Regions from separate parts of the Pseudoalteromonas sp. MelDa3 genome, predicted to be linked through region 1. Evidence: predicted binding sites of a transcription regulator. Region 1 holds the regulator's gene; the other holds the start of a gene.

Region 1 (7,687 bases):
CCTTGTCTAAAAGAGCGATCCATTTGTGCTGAGTACAAACCTTGGTCCGATTCACTAATTACATTTTTAAACCAGCTAAACAACATATACACAAGTACAGCAATACCGGCATAAAGCAGATAAACCCCGCTACCACCTTCTTTACCTACACTCATAACTGTTAAGCCTGCCCCTACTGCAATAAAAAACAATGCAACAGCACCTACAATAGGCCACGGGCTTTGTTCTGGTACGTAATAATGCTCATATTCTTGATTCATTTTATTTACTCCTAGTTTCACACTAGTTTAAAAAGCTAGTTATTATTTGCCACCAGCTGTTCACTAATATCAAATACGGTATAAGATAAAGTTAATTCTTCAATGTCGCTTGGCAGTGCGGTATCAACATAAAAAAGCAATTTAAATTCAAGTTCTTCCCCTGCTTTTAGAGGTTGCTGATCAAAGCAAAAACAGGCTATTTTATGTAAATACTTTGCCGCTTTACCTGGCGAGACTGATGGTACAGCCTGCATTACTTTATCTAGGTTGCTGTTATTTTTAGCACTAAACATTACTTCACGCATTGCACCGGGTTTTACCACTACACTGTATTCTTTTGATTTAACTTCAAACGGTGCACCACTTTGTGCGTGAGTAGTAAAGCTAACGCCGACTTCTCGGTTTTGTACTATTTGTGTACTTTGCTCTGCCTGCTCAAGCGAAGGTTTTCCATTAAGCCCTGTTACATCACAAAACACGTCATACAAAGGTACTAAAGCAAAGGCAAAGGCAAACATGCCTATGCAAATAAGTACCAAACGTTTGAGTAGCGGTGCGTGTGTCATTACTTAATTACCGGCGGCGTAGAAAAAGTATGATATGGCGCTGGAGAGTCAACTTCCCACTCAAGCCCTTCTGCCCCTTCCCATACTTTTGCAGGCACTTTATCACCGCCACGCGCGCATTTAATTACCACAGCTACAAACAACAATTGCGATAAACCAAAGGCAAATCCACCAATACTTATGATTGCGTTAAAGTCGGCAAATTGAAGTGCATAATCGGGAATTCGACGCGGCATACCGGCAAGCCCTACAAAATGCATAGGAAAAAACAATACGTTCACACTCACCAGCGATAGCCAAAAATGCCATTTAGCTAGCGTGATATTAAACATATTGCCCGTCCACTTGGGCAGCCAGTAATAGGCCCCCGCCATTATCGAAAATACAGCCCCTGTTACTAATACATAATGAAAATGCGCCACTACAAAATAAGTATCGTGGTACTGAAAGTCAGCAGGTGTAATTGCCAGCATCAACCCCGAAAAGCCACCTAAGGTAAACAGCACAATAAACGCAATACTAAAAAGCATTGGCACTTCAAAAGTTATTGAGCCTTTCCACATTGTGGCAACCCAATTAAATACTTTTACTCCTGTAGGTACCGATATAAGCATGGTCGCGTACATAAAAAACAACTCGCCAGCGACCGGCATCCCAGTGGTAAACATATGATGAGCCCATACAATAAAGCTCAATAGTGCTATGGAGGATGTGGCGTATACCATTGAGGCATAGCCAAAAAGTTTTTTACGAGAAAAGGTAGGTACTATTGTAGATATAATGCCAAAGGCAGGAAGAATCATTATGTATACTTCGGGATGACCAAAAAACCAAAAAATGTGTTGGAACATCACCGGGTCGCCACCGCCTGCGGCATCAAAAAAGCTGGTCGCAAAATACTTATCGGTAAGTACCATAGTGACAGCCCCTGCAAGCACTGGCATTACCGCTATTAATAAAAAGGCAGTAATTAACCACGTCCATACAAATAAGGGCAACTTCATCCATGTCATGCCTGGGGCACGTAAGTTCACTATAGTTACAATCACATTGATTGCGCCCATTATTGAGCTAATCCCCATAATATGTACGGCAAATACAAACAATGCAGTATTGTCATTACTGTATGTTGTAGACAGTGGTGCATAAAAAGTCCAGCCAAATGCAGGACCCCCACCAGGCATAAATAACGATGCCAATAGGATTAAAAACGCAAACGGTAAAATCCAAAAGCTCCAGTTATTCATTCTTGGCAATGCCATATCTGGCGCGCCAATCATGAGTGGTATCATCCAGTTAGCAAGGCCTGTAAAGGCCGGCATAACCGCACCAAACACCATAATTAAACCATGCACTGTGGTCATTTGATTAAAAAAGTGAGGATCGACCAACTGTAAACCTGGTTGAAATAATTCAGCTCTGATCACCATGGCCATTCCACCACCAATTAAGAACATGGTCAGCGAAAAAATTAAATATAAACTACCTATATCTTTATGATTAGTTGTGTAAAGCCAGCGTTTAAAACCCTTAGCTGGGTGATGAGCATGATGAGCTTCATTGGCGTTAGGTTGTTCTACTATGCTACTCATTAGTTCGCCTCCACTTTGGCATCAAGTGCTGCCTGTATTTGACTCGGTTGAATAACATCACCCGTATCATTACCCCACGCATTACGTTTATAAGTAATAACCGCTGCTAATTGCTTTATAGATAACTGTTTGGCAAATGCTTGCATTGCCGTACCGGGTCGCCCATGGATAACTACATCAATGTGATCTTTTATATCGCCAAGCACTATAGGGCTGCCTTTAAGTGCAGGAAATACACCCGGTAACCCCATGCCAGTAGGCTGATGACATGCAGCACAATTGGCCATATATACTTGTTCGCCTAAAGTCATTAATTCTTCTTTTGGGAGGGTTTTATCAAGTAATGCGGCATCTGCTAATGCTGCTTTTTGTTTAGCTTGCTTTGCATCTGCAAGCCACGTTTTAAAATCAGCCTCAGATTTAGCGACCACCACAACGGGCATAAAGCCATGATCTTTACCACACAACTCAGCACATTGGCCTCGGTAAGTACCTTCTTCGTTTATGTTCGTCCATGTTTCGTTTATAAAGCCGGGATTCGCATCTTTTTTAACTGCAAAATCAGGTACCCACCAAGAGTGAATAACATCGTCAGAAGTCATTAAAAATCGTACTTTTTGATTTATTGGCAGTACGAGAGGTTTATCAACCTCAAGTAAGTAGTTAGGATTTTTATCTGCAAGATTCGCTATTTCATCTTGCGGGGTAGATAAAATAGAGTAGAACTCTACATCTTCACCCATATATTCATAATGCCATTTCCATTGCGAGCCTGTAATTTTAATAGTGAGATCAGCTTTGCTGGCATCTTCCATTGCAATTAGGGTTTTAGTGGCTGGTACTGCCATAGCAATTAAAATAACAAACGGGATTGCAGTCCAAAGTATTTCTACTTTAGTGCTTTCGTGAAATTGGGCAGGTACAGCCCCTTTAGATTTGCGGTGATGAATAAGTGCCCAAAACATAATTGCGAACACTATCACCCCAATCACACAACATATTATAAATATGGTCATGTGCAGCTGATATACATTATTGCTTATATCGGTTACGCCTTTGCGCATATTGTATTGGCTGTTTGCCAAAACTGGGTGCGAAAAAACACATAATATAAGCCACAAGGTAGAGGTCAGTTTACCCATGTGACGGCTCCTTTGATGCTATTGCGAATGCAAAGCGAAGAGGCATACGGCTTAAACGCCAATTCGTTATTTTTATTTTTTTAGTCAATCTCATTTAATATTGATTGGTTTTGCTGCGCCAACAACGTGTTTGTGTATATTGTGTGTTCTCAAAACTAAAAAGCTGTGAGTTATTATTAGCTCAGCACATTAATAATTAGCTAAAAAATGAACAACAAGCAAGTTTTAGTATAAAAAACAATCAGGTGATATTGAGTAATTAATAAAAAATCAGTAACCAACTAGGTAACAGGAAGTTCAAAAGATGAGCAAAACAAAGGGGTTTAACGCATTCGGAGGAGGAAAATATAAGTGCAAAAAAGTTTACAGCTTAAATTGTCAGTGAGCTATTTATGCCCTATTTTTAGTGCGAATTTAAAACAGGAAATGCGTACTAATTAGTACGCATTTATAAAACTGCTTGTTTAAAAGCTATTTTTAAAGTCACATCCAATCAGCGTTTCTTATAACGCCAACGGCTAAGCCTTCAATATTAAAAGACTCATTCTCAAGATCTACTTCAATAGATTCAAAATCGTCGTTTTCAGCATGAAGTAATACTTTACGACCCGCTTTCTCAAGACGTTTTACAGTTACGTCTTCGTCTAGGCGGGCAACAACAACTTGCCCGTTTTCAGCGGTTTGAGTACGATGTACAGCAAGTAAATCACCATCCATAATACCAATATCTTTCATGCTCATACCGTTAACGCGTAGTAAAAAATCTGCAGCCGGTTTAAACATTAATGGATCGATTTTGCAGTGACTTTCAACGTGCTCTTGCGCCAAAATAGGTGAACCAGCAGCAACACGCCCTATAAGCGGTAAACCTAATTGTTCTGGCTCTTCTTCTTCAATTAATTGAATACCACGGCTTGCACCTGGTTTCATTTTAATTGCGCCTTTTTTAGCAAGTGCTTTTAAATGTTCTTCAGCAGCATTGGCACTTTTAAAACCTAATGTTTGCGCTATTTCAGCACGTGTAGGAGGCATACCAGTGTCTTTAATAAAAACTTTAATTAGTTCGAGTATTTGAGCTTGGCGGTTCGTTAATGGTCGCATACAACTGGTTTTCCATACAGTACATTTAACTGTGAGTATATACAGTTAAATAAAAATCGCAAATTTAAATTAAGCCTTAAAATAGCCAAAGTAATTTCACTTGTGTACATTTTAGGGATATAACTAAAGCTAGGTTTATAAATGATTAAAAAAGCAAAGGAGTCATTATGAGTATTTGGTACCAGCCCATCACTTTAGAGCTGTGCAAGCAGTTAGAACAAGGCATTGATGGCCAAGGAACATTAATGAAAACCATGGGAATAGAAGTCACTGAAATTGGTGATGATTACTTAGTAGCCACTATGCCGGCAATTCCTGAGCATCATAACCCAATGGGAATGGTTCACGGCGGTGCTAACGTTGTACTTGCCGAAACAGTTGCCAGCTATGCAGCTAACTTTGTTGTCGATTTTACAAAATTTTACTGCGTGGGGCAGGAAATTAGCGCAAGTCATTTAAAAGCATCTCGCAACGGCACTTTAACAGCAACGGCAAGAGCGTTTCATATTGGCAAACGTAGTTCAGTGTGGGAAATAAAAATTACAAATAGCCGCAATGAGCTGTGCTGCGTATCAAAAATGACCGCAGCAGTCGTAGAGCGAAGGTAGTTACTTTTCGATTGGGTAAATTGTAATTTCCATACCCGCACCAATCGCAGATATACGTAGTAATGTATCTGCATCTAAGGCTTGATTAAAGCACTTAGGGGAAGTGCCTGATTCAAAACCAATATCAAACGTTCTACGTGAACAGCTTAACCATTGCTTTAGCGCGTTACGCGAACACGATTCAATAAGCTCACATATATGGTTTATTGCTTTGTCAGGCGTGTTTACTACACCTGTTGCTTCAATACGCGCTAATTGACGGTATTCGTCTTTGTCATAATGTAAAATCGTCGCGACTTTTTTCAAGTCTGCCACTAGCAAACTAATATCTTGCTTTGATTCAAGCTCAAGATCTACATTTAAAAATTGAATTTCCGACATCGTTTCGTATTTATCCTCTAATAATTTCATTGCAAACTTTAACGCAGTTTTACCGTTATACCAAATCAACTATGCTCTATTAACCACTTTATATAGATATTTCGCAGCTTTTAAGTATTTTTTAGCGTTTAAAGCTAGCTGGATATCAAACACTCAGCTCAATTAAACAAATAAGTCATGTTAGCAATTTAAGTGTAATCTTTTTTATTTTTAAATGATTACAGTAAGCTATAGTTTAAACTGCGACAAAATGTCGCAGTAACTAATCCCATTAATGTAATAAACTAGCCTCTAAAAATAATAAGACTAAAACATGAATAAAAAAATATTTAAGTATGCTCGCAAGTTACATAAATGGCTCGGTTATTTGCTCACATTACAAATTTTAGCTTGGCTATTAGGCGGTTTAGTCATGAGCGCTATTCCTCTTGATAAAGTTCATGGGGAGCATCTTGCAACACGTACTCTTAATAACCCATTTACGCAGGCTGATTATGTTGCCTCCCTTAACGATATTGCATCTCAGGTGGTTAATCCAACATAAATAATTTTTGAGAACTTTTTAACCACACCTATAATTACAGTAATAAATAAAGATGAACAGCAAAGCTTTAACGGTATAACAGGCCGGCCTTTTGAGCCGCCAACTAAAATACAAATTACCGCAAATGCTAAAGCACACTTACTTATTGATGCTCAAGTGACAAGCGCTGTACTGCTAAAGCAAGGTATGCGAGAAGTTGGATATAAAACCAATGTTTGGCAGGTACAATTTGACGACACATTTAACACAACACTGTATTTGTCAGAAAATAACGGTAAAGTTATCACCGTTCGCAGCACACTATGGCGAATTTTCGACTTTTTTTGGATGTTACATATTATGGATTACGATGAGCGAGAGGATTTTAATAATCCGCTGCTTATTAGTTTTGCAGCAACCAGCGTACTTTTTTGCCTAAGTGGAATATTACTACTTATGCAAAACATACGACTAAAACGATTTATCCGAATTAAAAGTAAGAATAAATCAAAGTAGTCATATTGGTTTTTAAGAACTAGCGCACTCTCACCAAAGAGTAAATAAGCCCTAGGAAGTACCCAAGGGCAGATTTTATTCCAAGTGTTTAAATCGACTCAAATGTCGCTTTAACATTTCGTTTTCGAAAATCAACTCATCACGCTCATCCAGCAATTGTAAAACTAAAGCTATTGCCGACCAATCTAACGAAAAGTCATGTTGAATACGGGCCGCTTTTTTAACTAAGGTCACTGCAGATACCGTAAATTGCCACTGCGTAACATGCTTCCCCTCAATTGGAACCGCAATATTGTGCTCAACTAGCTCATATAAAATTGCTTCGCTAATATCACTACTCAAACATAGCTCTTTGCTAGTAAGTAAATCATCTTTTTGTGTCACGATAATTTGCATTATGGCTTGCTCCAGTTATTACGGGGATCAAAGTGAGCTTTTTCGGCTAATTCTTCCCAAAGTTTTTTACTGGTATCATCAACAGATGTTGGATTAACAATTTTAAGCACAGCAAATAAATCACCTTTGGCTTTTTTACTCATTAATCCCTTACCTTTAATACGCAAGCGTTGACCAGACTGACTATTAGATGGAATAGTTAATTGGATTTTGCCTGCCAACGTAGGTAAATTTATTTTTGTACCAAGAGCCGCTTCCCATGGTGCAAGAGGGACGACTATATTTAGGTTATGACCTTCAACATCAAATAATGGGTGGGGCACTAAACTAATTTGTAAGTACAAGTCGCCATTTTGCCCGTTCGCTGACCCTAATCCGCCTTGCCCTTTTAGTCGAATTCGTTCGCCATTTACTGAACCTGCGGGAATTTTCACTTTAAGTGATTTTTTAATTTCAGAGACACGACCACTACTATCTCGCTGCGGTAACATAAACTCAACAGGCTTAACGGTATCAACTAAAGTCTCTTCAAGAAAAATCGGGAACTCTATTTCCACATCTTGTCCTTTTTGCGCGCGAGCGGCGTTACTTCTGCTCTGCCC
Region 2 (7,687 bases), on a different contig from region 1:
TAATTTAATTAAGTGTTCGAAGTTTTAAAATGAGCCCAAGTGGCTCATTTTTTGTTTTTATGTATTAAAGATTCACCATAAATCATTTTATTAGTAACTAATAAGTAGAGCTTTACTTTATTAACATTTGCATAACAAAATGTAGTGATATAGGGTGTGTTTAATAAAAAAAACAAAACAGTTGTACCATGCCGATAAATTACTCTGACCATCAATTAAAATTAAGCTTAAAGAACTCTAAGGTACTTGTCGTTGACGATCAGCTATTGAGCCTCATAGTATTGAAAAAAATATTATCAGAGCATTTTAGTGTAACAACAACGAGCTGTGGTAAGGATGCGATTGAAATTTGTAAACATAATCCGCCAGATATAATACTACTCGATATTAATATGGAAGGAATGAGTGGTATTGAAACATGTCTAAAATTAAAAAACATATCTGAAACACAAGATATTCCTGTTATTTTTGTTACCTCATCTGAAAATCAAGAAGAAGAGTGCTGGGAGGCCGGGGCTGTAGATTTTATAAAGAAACCAACTAACTCGGAAACTTTATATAGAAGGGTGCGCGCCCATATTACGATGAAACTGCAACATGACTTACTCAATCAAAAAGTATTTCTAGATGATTTAACAAAGGTATTCAATCGTCGTTATTTTGATGCGCATTTTTCTAAAATGGAACGAAGCGCTTTGCGAGAAAAAGTCGACTATGCGCTCTTACTCATCGATATAGATTACTTTAAGCAATACAACGATCTTTATGGTCATGTGCAAGGTGATACGGTTTTAAACCTTGTTGCACAAACTATTACTAATAGTTTGCAAAGGCCAACCGATTTTGTTGCGCGTTACGGCGGCGAAGAGTTTGTAGTTGTCCTACCGCATACAAGCATTGAAGGTGCAATTTGTGTTGCTGATAAAATTAAACAAAATGTGGTCGATTTAGGAATATTACACAGATATTCAGAATATGACTTTGTGACTATTAGTATTGGCGGTGCAACCCTACAACCATATGTAAATAACAAAAACACGTTGCAGATCGCAGATGAAAAAATGTATGAGTCCAAAATGCAAGGTCGTAATCAAGTGTGTTTTTAAGTTTAGCTAGCTAATAAATCACTCTGCCACTTAAAAACACCTTGTAGGTAATAAATATTAAATAAGATTATTTATTACACGCTATGACATTTTTTGTACTTTTTCTTGCTACCACATGGGCAGTCATCATTTCTGCCCACTTTAATATCTTCAACAGGATATATAGTGCCATCTAAATAACGCCATTGAGTGCTTTCTTTAATAAACTGCGATTTTTCGTGAAGCTCACAAAATAAGTTTTGATAAAAATATTGGGCTTTAAATTCTACAGTGCCGGTATCGCCATCATGGCTTGACCCAATTACATCAAGATTTATAAATCGACAGCTGTTAGCAAAATCATTGATTTCTTTAACCGGATTTTCAGCTTGTTTTTCTTTTGCGTAGGTTTGATAAACATATTCTGCATTTTTAATAACATAAGCACTGAATCGTGAGCGCATAAGTTGTTCAGGAGAGTCAGCTTGCTTAACAGATAAGTGAAGCGGCTCGCAGCAATAGGCATAATTGTGCCCACTGCTGCAAAAACATAATGTGGTATTGAGTGAAGTCATAATAATAATACAAAGTCTAAAACATTAGTTTAACAAGCTTATTGGGCGAGTGATATCTCTGTTGTTTGAGACTTTTTAGTAAAACAGTATAGTTTTGTATTCGTTTTACTTAAATCGAACGATAGATTCGTAAGTAGTTGGTTATTAACTATATCGGTCCAGGTAATTACCGCTGCAAAGTTTCCGTTATGTAATGCAGAATTTAATACATACTCTAAATTTACTAGGTGCTTTTGTCTAATAACAAGTAATTTACTTGTATCAATAGAGCATGAGTCAAGTAAAGCTTTGCTAGGTACATGATCTGGAGCAATTAGTAACGTCCATGCATTAGAGCTATTGTATTGGTGTAATACTTTTAAAAGCTCAAAGGTCGCTGAAATTTCATCTTCAATTTGAATCAAATTCACGCAATCGCTTTGCTCATCTTGTTGGTAACTTTTAACTGTTCTTACGGTAATAGGCTGTAACATAATTTCACTCACTGGGTTTTTATACAGTATTCATATACAGTAGTTTATACAGTGCTTTCGTGCAAGCCTTTTATGCTATTTATTTGTACAGTTATTCAGCTTTTGATCATTGTTTTTATTTTTTTAATTTATAATTCTTTATTAATCAGGTTGTTATAGGGTTGTTTTTGAGAAGGTATTCTAAAAATAAATTTTTGAGCAGTGTCTTCATTTTGGGGTTTTATACTGTATAGGATTATCTTTGTAACCATATACAGTATTTTTTACACTGCATACAGTACTTCTGCCATAGCTAGCTTATGTGTTTTCACTCGTGCGAGGGATCATATGAGAAAACTGGAGTTGGTGGATTTGTTCGTACAAACTTGCCGCATAACATTGAGCATCTTTAAATCGCTTAGTTTCGATATGTTTGCGTATATCTGTAACCGCTGCAGTGGCAGGGGCGTACCCTTGGCTACTTGCTAAGCTTAACCAAGCTACAGCATGAAATACACTTTGTGGCACGCCTTCACCTTTCACAAAAAATAAACCTAAATAAAACTGTGCTCTATGGTTTCCCGCCATTGCAGCAAGTCGCATCCATTTTGCAGCCAATGGAGCTTGATTATTTTTTAAATAATATAGGGCTTTATTTAACGTACTTTGCTCATCTTTTTTATTATCAACGGGCACAGAGGTATTTTCGGGTTGAGTAACAAAACCTAAAATATTATCTAGCTGTTGCTCTAAGTCTTGCTCACAAGGTGTTGTTTTAAGCATATTGGTTCATTTATTATTTTAACTACTTTAACAGTTTAGTATATAGCAAGGTAAAATGTCCTGTAAAAGATAATTTTTATGTTAAAATCTCGCCACTTTTTACTATCACAAGTTTATTATGTTCGAAGCCTTATTTAAACTGAGCGAAAATAATTCAACAGTTAAACGCGAATGCGTTGCTGGCCTAACTACCTTTATAACTATGGTATACATTGTATTTGTAAACCCGGCTATGCTCGCAGAGGCTGGGATGGATCAAGGGGCTGCATTTGTAGCGACATGTATAGCAGCTGCGATAGGCTGTTTTATAATGGGTTTATGGGCTAACTATCCATTAGCATTAGCGCCTGGTATGGGACTAAATGCCTTTTTTACGTATGGTGTCGTATTAGGAATGGGTTATACCTGGCAAGCCGCGTTAGGGGCTGTATTTATGTCGGGTTGTATATTTTTGTTTTTAAGCTTATTTAAAGTCAGAGAGTGGATTATTAATGCCATACCTCTGGTGCTCAAGCGAGCAATCGCAACGGGTATAGGTGCTTTTTTAGCATTAATTGCCCTTAAAAATGCAGGCATTATTGTCTCAAGCCCGGCAACATTAGTACAGTTGGGCGACATTACTTCTCCAGGACCGTTATTGGCTATATTAAGCTTTTTTGTAATTGCAGCGCTTTTATATCGCGACTTTAAAAGTGGCGTGCTTATTAGTATTTTATTAGTGACTGGCATTGCTCTAAGTTTTGGGCTTGTTGAATATCACGGTGTTATGGCTATGCCACCATCAATAATGCCTACTTTTATGCAGCTAGATTTTGCAGCCGCTTTTGATATATCAATGATGAGTGTTATTTTTGCTTTCTTGTTTGTCGATCTTTTTGATACTTCGGGTACATTAGTTGCGGTAACTCAAAAAGCAGGTTTAGCTGATGAAAAAGGTAACATGCCTCGTTTAGGGCGCGCATTAAGTGCTGACAGCTCAGCAACAATTGCAGGTGCGATGCTAGGTACGTCTACGACTACATCGTATATAGAATCGGTTGCTGGTGTATCTGTTGGCGGACGTACTGGCTTAACAGCTGTAGTTGTAGGCATTTGCTTTTTACTAATGATGTTTTTTGCACCGCTTGCACAAATGGTACCGGCTTATGCTACGGCAGGCGCTATTTTATATGTCGCTGTTCTGATGCTGCAAAATTTAAAGTTTGTAAACTGGGATGATATGACCGATGCAATTCCTGTTACTGTGGTATTACTAATGACACCATTAACGTTTTCGATTGCGCACGGTATTGCACTTGGTTTTATATCTTATACGGCGGTTAAAGTCTTGTGCGGCAAGCAAGATCAAGTCAGTATTAGTGTTTGGATATTAACAGCCTTGTTTGTTTTCAAGTTTGCATTTTTGTCTTAATAGCTAACAAAAAAGCCTGCACAAATTTTAATTTGTGCAGGCTTTTTTAATGCTTTTATAAAAGCACTACCATTTCTTTTTAGGAGCAAACAGTATATCTAAGTCGTCTTGCTCTTCTTCTGTTTTCTTTTTAAGTGCGCTTGCATTAGAAGCTCGCAGTTCAACACTAATTGCTTCTAAGTAACCCTCAACTTCTAGCCGTTTTGTTGTTACGTATTCGTCAGAGTAGGTAACTGCGCTGAGTGTTGCCTGCGCTTTTTCAAAGTACTGTCTTGCAGAGCCAACCATACTGGCTGAGCGGGCAGATAGGCCACGTTTTATTTGGCTTTCAATATTAATACGCAGTTGTAGTTTTTCGAGACGTTTATCTTCTAAAACAAAGACTTGGCTATCAATACGACCTTTGCTGTGTTCAGAGCGTAAAATTGAGCGTAATTTTTTAATGCCTTGAATTAGGCCTACAAGTTGTTTGTCATTACTCGGTAGCGTTAAAGCTTCACTGCTATTATCTTGAACTGGATTAGATAAGTGCGTTTTTGCTTCACTTAAGCGGCTTTTAAGTGCTTTAGATGTTTGCGAGTTAGTAACCATTGTATTTAAGGCTTCGTAAATACGGCGCTGTAATGTACGAATTAGATTTTCAGAAAGGGGGATGTTAGCACTATTCATTAGTGCCTCTTCTGTTTCTTCTATTATAGCTTTTTGTTTTGTAAGCTCTTTACGGCGTTCTGCCTCTTGTTTTTCTTTGTGTTGTTGTACAGCACTTACCCAAAGTGCAATCACAATCAATGCAACTATAAGCACTATTATAATAGAAACGATCATGGTGTAATTCTCGGATATATAACCTAATTATTTAATCTTACATTAAATATACGTTAACAGGGTAGCTTTGCGCCGATTAACTTAAAAAATATACCAAAAAATTGATAGGTTGAGCTCTTTATAAACTGCAGTAAGCCTAAGGGCTTATAAACTAAAGCTGAATAATCATCGCTACCTGAAGCATATTTATTATGCTAGCCTTGAGCTCTAATCAGATAATTGCACACCTAAAGACCTAAAGTGCTATTTTACGTAAATAACACTTGGTTTTAAGCGGTATTGCCTTTATAAATAATATGAATAATAACGTTAAAATTTGCAGCCATGAAATTACAACAACTCAGATACATCGTAGAAGTACAAAATCATAAATTAAATGTTTCAGCGACTGCTGAGAGTTTATTTACCTCGCAGCCAGGAATTTCTAAACAAGTACGCATGTTAGAAGATGAGTTGGGTGTGCAAATTTTTGGTCGCAGTGGTAAGCATTTAACGCATGTAACCGGTGCCGGCGAAGATATTATTAATATTTCTCGTGAAATACTCTCTAAAGTAGAAGGTATTAAAGCCGTTGCTAATGAGCATACGCTACCTGATCAAGGTAAGTTAAATATTGCTACAACACATACCCAAGCTCGTTATGCTTTGCCTAACGTAATTCAAGGGTTTATGAAAAAATACCCTGCGGTATCGCTTCATATGCACCAAGGTACTCCACAGCAAATATCGGATGCTGCAGCACGCGGTGATGCCGATTTTGCTATTGCAACAGAAGCACTGCATTTGTATTCAGATTTAGTTATGCTGCCTTGCTACCATTGGAATCGCAGTATTGTTGTCGCTAAAGACCATCCGTTGGCTAAAAAGGCAAATAGTTTAACCGTTGCTGATATTGCTCAATATCCACTCATTACATATGTATTTGGTTTTACGGGCCGCTCAGAGTTAGATAAAGCGTTTAGCGCACACGGGCTTGAACCACACATTGTATTTACCGCAACCGATGCTGATGTTATAAAAACATACGTACGACTGGGTTTAGGAGTTGGTGTTGTTGCTTCAATGGCGATAGATCAAGTAAGCGATACCGATTTAGTGTGTATTGATGCAAGCCACTTATTTGAAGCTAGTACGACCAAGATTGGTTTTAGAAAGGGCAGCTTTTTACGTACTTATATGTATGATTTTATCGAACGTTTTGCACCGCACTTAACTAAAGAGCGAGTAGAGCGAGCAAGCTTATTACGTAACCAAGATGACGTAGATAAGTTATTTGCAGATATAGAGTTACCCGTTAAATAATGTCACTACATTAAACGAATAATAAAAAAGCCGCCTATTTTAAAAATAGGCGGCTTTTTCTTTTTATAGCGAGCTGATTAACATTCGATAATATTAACAGCCAATCCACCGCGAGCGGTTTCTTTATATTTAGTTTTCATATCGTTACCAGTTTCAAGCATGGTTTTAATCACTTTATCAAGCGATACCTTTTGCTCGCCACTGCCACGTATAGCTAAACGTGAAGCGTTAATTGCTTTAATAGCGCCCATTGCATTACGTTCAATACACGGTACTTGTACTAAGCCACCAACAGGGTCGCACGTTAGGCCTAAATTATGTTCCATACCAATTTCTGCTGCGTTTTCTACTTGCACAACATTGCCACCAACAATTTCTGTTAATGCGCCTGCAGCCATAGAGCACGCAACGCCCACTTCACCTTGGCAACCTACTTCGGCACCCGATATAGAGGCATTCTTTTTATATAAAATACCAATAGCAGCAGCGGTTAATAAATAACGCGTGGCTATATCGCGGTCTACTTCTTTCACAAATGTGTGATAGTACATAAGCACAGCCGGTAAAATACCCGCAGCACCATTAGTTGGTGCGGTAACTACACGGCCACCTGCCGCATTTTCTTCGTTTACGGCAAGGGCAAATAAATCAACCCAGTCCATTGCACGAAGCGGGTCGTTACTGACCTCTATATTTAGTTTTAAGTATAAGCTGGGCGCACGGCGTTTTACTTTTAAGCCGCCAGGTAAAATACCTTCGGTGCGCATACCACGGTCAATACAAGCCATCATTACTTTCCAAATATGGAACAATGTGTCTTTTACTTCGTCTTCAGTGCGCAGTGTTTTTTCGTTTTTCATCATCAAGGTAGAAACACTAAACCCAGACTCTTTACACATCTCTAGTAGTTCTTTTGCGCTGCCAAATGGGAAAGGGGCTGGATTTTCTTCTCTAATATCAAGGGCCGCCTGTTTTTCGTTTTCAAACTCTTCGTCGGTAACAATGAAGCCACCGCCAATAGAGTAATATACTTTGCTGTAAATTTTTTCGCCGTTGTTTGAGGCGATAATTTCCATTGCATTAGAATGCTTAGGCAGTGTTTTACGACGATGAAAAACAATAGCACCTTGTTTTGGAAACTTAGCTTTGTGTGTTTTGTTTAGATAAATAACCTGATCTTTTTCAATGGTTGCTAAAATGTCGTCGACTAAATCGGCGTCAATTGTTTCAGGATCGTAACCGGCTAAACCAAGA

Evidence for each region. The regulator LexA, encoded in region 1, represses DNA repair genes until DNA is damaged. The targets are predictions, from matches to a motif close to TACTGTATNNNNATACAGTA.
Region 2: a site for LexA is predicted at 2,156-2,175, ahead of CXF89_RS19645 (SulA-like leucine-rich domain-containing protein). Genes of this name have one in related genera too.

Annotation. Positions count from the first base shown of each region.
Region 1 covers NZ_PJBR01000089.1:7,333-15,019, forward strand. The annotation lists gene CXF89_RS15100 (cytochrome c oxidase subunit 3) at 1-260, opposite strand, end outside; gene CXF89_RS15105 (cytochrome c oxidase assembly protein) at 296-826, opposite strand; gene ctaD (cytochrome c oxidase subunit I) at 826-2,418, opposite strand; gene coxB (cytochrome c oxidase subunit II) at 2,418-3,560, opposite strand; gene lexA (transcriptional repressor LexA) at 4,044-4,661, opposite strand; gene CXF89_RS15125 (PaaI family thioesterase) at 4,829-5,269, shown strand; gene CXF89_RS15130 (hypothetical protein) at 5,270-5,650, opposite strand; partial or broken gene CXF89_RS15135 (hypothetical protein) at 5,964-6,689, shown strand; gene CXF89_RS15140 (chaperone modulator CbpM) at 6,765-7,085, opposite strand; gene CXF89_RS15145 (DnaJ C-terminal domain-containing protein) at 7,085-7,687, opposite strand, start outside.
Region 2 covers NZ_PJBR01000231.1:1,388-9,074, forward strand. The annotation lists gene CXF89_RS19635 (diguanylate cyclase) at 189-1,106, shown strand; gene CXF89_RS19640 (YchJ family protein) at 1,181-1,660, opposite strand; gene CXF89_RS19645 (SulA-like leucine-rich domain-containing protein) at 1,699-2,133, opposite strand; gene CXF89_RS19650 (tetratricopeptide repeat protein) at 2,431-2,895, opposite strand; gene CXF89_RS19655 (NCS2 family permease) at 3,014-4,306, shown strand; gene CXF89_RS19660 (hypothetical protein) at 4,373-5,131, opposite strand; gene cysB (HTH-type transcriptional regulator CysB) at 5,456-6,433, shown strand; gene CXF89_RS19670 (L-serine ammonia-lyase) at 6,511-7,687, opposite strand, start outside.